Regions from separate parts of the Bhargavaea ullalensis genome, predicted to be linked through region 1. Evidence: riboswitches for the same ligand, from Rfam matches in the RefSeq annotation. Region 1 holds a riboswitch; the other holds the start of a gene.

Region 1 (2,402 bases):
CGCGCCCGCCATGCTGAAGACGGGCAGCGTGTAAGATCCGAACAGGCCGAGTCCGAAAAAGAGTGTCGCCACGGCGCCCACCGAGGCACCGGACGACACTCCGAGGGTGTAGGGATCCGCAAGCGGGTTTTTAAGCAATCCCTGAAAAGCCGCCCCCGCCATGGCGAGGGATCCTCCGACAAGCCCCGCGAGCACAACGCGCGGCATGCGGATTTTCCACAGGATGTTCGAGGCGGTTTCATCCGCTGCCGGATCCCACAGCACCCTGAGCGGTACTCGCACCGTCCCGATCGACACGCCGAGCCAGATCGCCGCAAGGAGCACGGCGGTGGTCACGATGTAGGCGAACAGGCGCTTGTTCATGTCAGGCCGCCTGATCGTCTTCGTCTTCGGCCTGGTCATCCGCCTGGCTTTCTCCGAAGATGTCGGGATAAACCGCCTTGGCCACGGCTTCCAGGCCTTCTGCAAGGCGAGGACCCGTCCGGCTCGTCGTGTTTTCATCCACACGGACGACTTGTTTGTCCTTGATCGCCGCAATTGCGTCAAAGCCTTCGCGGTCATACACGGCATCGACCGCGCTGTCGTCCCCGTACATGACCATGATCACATCCGGATTGCGGTTGACGATTTCTTCAGGATCCATCATGACCCAGCCTTCCTGGTCACCCGCGACATTTTCCGCATGGATCATATCGAGGAACTGCTGCATGAACGTGCCGGCACCCGGCGCATAGATTTCAGGAGCCGGGGAAGTTTCGACGAATACTTTCTTCTCGTCTTTCACTTCTTTCGCCTTTTCTTCGATCTCGGCAACCTTCGCTTTCATGCCTTCGACGACTTCATCGGCTTCCGTTTCATGGCCGGTCAGTTTGCCGATCTGGTTGATGGTGCTGTATGTCTCTTCAAAGTTGGTCGCATTTTTAACGACAAACACGGTCAGGCCCGCGTCACGGAGCTGCTGGAGCCCTTCTTCGCCCGTTCCGAGTCCGGATTCATGGGCAAAAACCACATCGGGATGGAGCCCGATGATTTTCTCTACATTGAATTCAAGTCCGCCAATTTTTTCGATGTCCTGGACTTCTTCCGGGTAGTCATCGTAATCATTGACACCGACAACCTTGTCTCCCGCTCCGATTCCGAACAGGATTTCCGTGTTGCTCGGCATCATGGAGACGATGGTTTCAGGTGCCTGTTCAAGCGTGATTTCATTGCCGACCGCGTCGGTCTCCGTCACAGGGAATGTTGCCTGTTCGCCGGACTTATCGCCATCCTGCTGGTCGGCAGTTCCTTCTTCCTGTTTCATCTGAGGCTCATCGGCCTTGTTTCCGTTTGATCCGCACGCCGTCAAAAGCAGCGCTGCCAGGAAAACGGCCATCCATTTGATCCATTTCTTGCTCATTGTTGCTGTTCCCCCTGTCGATGAAGTTTGCGAGAATCGAAAAACCCCCGCACTCGGCGGGGGTCCAATCAAACCGGCAGGACGGCATGCGGAAAAACGACCGCAGCCTGCCGAGACAGGCGCCGTGCCACACCGGCCTGTCCTCGCAGGCGCAATTCGGGTGTTTCCGCGAAGGCAGGTTTCCTGACTTGGGGCGTCTGCGTTCGCAGCGCCGCTCACAGTGGCGGGACCGTGCCGGACTTTCACCGGCTTCCCTTTTACCCCCGGAACGGGGCACCTTCGCGTCATCCGTCGCCGGGCTGCAGCTGGCACCCCGGCAGACGGATATTCAATTCTTCCTCAATTTAATCAGAACCCGCGGAATTTGTCGAGGGGCGGGCGGGATAAAGATAAGGTTTTGCCTGATAAAGATAACGTTCACCCGGATAAAGATAACGTTCCATGTAATAAAGATAACGCTCTCCCCGATAAAGATAACGCTCCCCGCACTTATGGAAAAACCGGCCGCAACGGGCCGGTTTTTCATTCGTTCTATCGATTACATCCTGACCGGGGCGTCGACGCCGATGAGGCGGAGGGCGTTGGCGATGGTGGTGCGGGTTGCCGTGACGAGGGCGAGGCGCGCCTCGGACAGTTCTTGGTTGTCCGGATCGACGACTTTGTCGGTGCTGTAGAACGTATGGAATGCGGCGGCAAGTTCATGGATATACGTCGCCACACGGTGAGGCGCACGCAATTTGGCGGCGTCGGCCACGACCTGCGGGAAGTCGCCGAGCTTGCGCATGAGATCAAGCGCCTTCTCGGAATCCAGCAGCCGGTCCACATGATCCGTCGAAGCGAACAGTCCGGCATCGTCCGCCTGGCGCAGGATCGAGCAGATGCGGGCATGGGCATATTGCGCATAGTACACCGGGTTTTCATTGGACTGCGAGACGGCGAGGTCGAGGTCGAAGTCCATCTGGGAGTCGCCGGAACGCATGACGAAGAAGTAGCGGACCGCATC
Region 2 (2,402 bases), on a different contig from region 1:
TTAATTTCAGGTCGAGGAACGTCAGAATGTCCCGGTGCCAGACGTCCAGGTACACCGCAACCGCCCCCTGGCGCTGACCGAGCTGATCGACCGAAACGGCGGTGTTGTTGAGCTGTTTGATCCACGGAAGCACGCCGCTCGACGCTCCTTCGAAACCGCGGATCGCCGAACCCCGGGCCCGGACTTTCCCCATGTAAACACCGATCCCGCCGCCGTATTTGGAAAGATTTGCGATGTCGGTGTTCGAGTCATAGATCCCCCGGAGCGAATCATCGACCGTGTCGATAAAGCAGCTCGACAGCTGGCCATGCGGCTTCCCGGCATTGGCAAGCGTCGGCGTGGCGACGGTCATGTACAAATTCGAAAGCGCCCAGTACGCTTCGTTTATTTTCCCCAGGCGGTCGTCCGTTTCGCCCCTCATGAGCGTCATCGCAATGACGAGCCAGCGCTCCTGCGGCAATTCGACCGGCCGCTTGCCGAAGTCGGTCGCGACATACCGGTCCGTGAGCGTTTTAAGACCGGTGTACGTGAACAGCCGGTCGCGCGACGGATCGAGGAGCTCGCCGATTTCTTTGAGTTCTTCGTCGGAATAGGATTCTGTGAGCGACGGCGCGTAGAGGCCCCCGTCGACCAGCCGGCGGACATGACCGGCGAAATCTTGATAAGGGTCAGGCGTGCCGCGGAGAACCTGCTGTTCTTTGTACAGCCGGTGGAGCAAAATCCGCGCCGCCACGTCCGTCCAGAACGTCTCGGCTTCATCCACGCGAGCGAGCGATTCGCGGATGAGATGGCCGTCGAGGCTGTCGTCCGCGCTGCCCCGCCGATCTATATACCGCTCCGCCGAATGCCGCAGCGGTCCAATTTTCCCGGGCGTGAATTCCTGTTCAAGAGAATGAATGATGGCCAGATGATCCGTCGGTTTGGTAACCATGATGATTCCTCCTTTTATGGGTGGAGCGAGGGTGATTTTTTCGAGCCGGCGAGCCGTTTTCGGCGAGTGAGACGCTTTCGCCCGTGAGCGGGACGCAATCCGGTGCGAGTGAGACGCTTTTGACCGCGAGTGAGTCGCAATCGGGCGCGAGTGAGTCGCTTTTCTTTGTTCTTCGAAAACACGGAACGACAAAAAGCAGAAGCCCCGCCGAGAACAAGTCTTCGGCGGGGCTTCTGCCCACTGCGTTGAATAAATGGAATGAGCGGGGCCTGGAATGAATGGAAGAATAAAAGAAATGAATGGGTCGGCACCCGTTCGCTTCCACTCCTCAAACCCCGAAGAAAGTGTCGCTTCACGATGGCCGGCAGGTCTACTGGCTTGCGCGTCATCCTTCCGCCTGCCTTCCCATGGTTTTCCCCACAGTGGCCCTTCGGCGGTCGTCCGCGTTCACAGTTGCGGGGACAGCTCCGGCTTTTCCGGATTCCCTATTAAACCGCGATCGGTACCGATCCATCGTACTACTAGATATTGTGTTGTTAACGCTCATATAGCCTAACATATAGTGATTTAAACGTGAATAGGTCGAAAGGTGGAGGGAATTGTCTAATCCTGTGCAGTCCTCCGCTCGGGCTGTGATTGATGAATCCTAGCTCGATCATTGTGTAAATCACTCCTCTGTTGATCAGAAAAATCAGAACCCCTGTTTCACATGAAACATATTTCGAGTTATTTCCCGGGAAATGAACAGGGAAATCGCCCTTTCTGCTGAAGAGAGGGCGATTTTTGTCAGAGTGCGTCGTTTACTGTTTTCCGGTAGTAGCCGACGGTGAACACTGCGAAAATGAGGTAAATCAAGGAATAGACGATCATCGCAATGGCGACCGGCGTCCGGATATCGCCGGATGTGAAGAAGATGGAGACGGACTTGATGGCAAAAATCGAGTGGGCGAGCCCCATCAGGAGCGGAATGCCGAACACGAATGCCTGCTTGCGCCGGATTCCTTTCATGATTTCGCTTGTCTTGAATCCGAGCTGACGCAGTGTCGTGTAGCTTCTTTTCTCCTGTTCGGCTTCGCTCATCTGCTTGAAATACAGGATGCTGCCGGTGGATGCCAGGAATGCGAGTCCGAGGAATCCGGTGATGAAGATCATGATTCCGCTATAGGAGATGGCATCCTGGTAGGAAAGATAGTAATCGAGCCGCGTGTTGCCGGGATTGATCTCCTGATACAGCTTGGAGGCTTCCTTCAGATCGTCTTTGTCTTTCAGATTGAACCCGACAACGGTGTGAAGAGATTCGGGCGGTGCCGCGTCTTTCAACTTCATGTAACTGTCATGTTTAACCACAAACTCGGTGGTGACGCCTTCGTAGCCGCTCGTCACCTGGCGATCCCCCATTTCGCTCACCCGGAAGTTCTCCTTGAGGTCGCCGGATTGCAGGCTCGCATCAAACGGGAAGGTTTTGTCCGTG

The links. Region 1 has a riboswitch for cobalamin ahead of ACFFIY_RS06330 (ABC transporter substrate-binding protein). Riboswitches for the same ligand answer to the same signal wherever they lie in the genome.
Region 2: it holds a riboswitch for cobalamin, as region 1 does, so the genes downstream of both, ACFFIY_RS00180 (ribonucleoside-diphosphate reductase subunit alpha) here and ACFFIY_RS06330 (ABC transporter substrate-binding protein) in region 1, are expected to answer to the same signal.

What each region holds. Positions count from the first base shown of each region.
Region 1 is NZ_JBHLWY010000023.1:20,697-23,098, forward strand. It holds gene ACFFIY_RS06325 (FecCD family ABC transporter permease) at 1-363, opposite strand, end outside; gene ACFFIY_RS06330 (ABC transporter substrate-binding protein) at 365-1,399, opposite strand; cobalamin riboswitch at 1,556-1,695, opposite strand; gene argS (arginine--tRNA ligase) at 1,938-2,402, opposite strand, start outside.
Region 2 is NZ_JBHLWY010000001.1:41,718-44,119, forward strand. It holds gene ACFFIY_RS00180 (ribonucleoside-diphosphate reductase subunit alpha) at 1-931, opposite strand, end outside; cobalamin riboswitch at 1,278-1,457, opposite strand; gene ACFFIY_RS00185 (FtsX-like permease family protein) at 1,718-2,402, opposite strand, start outside.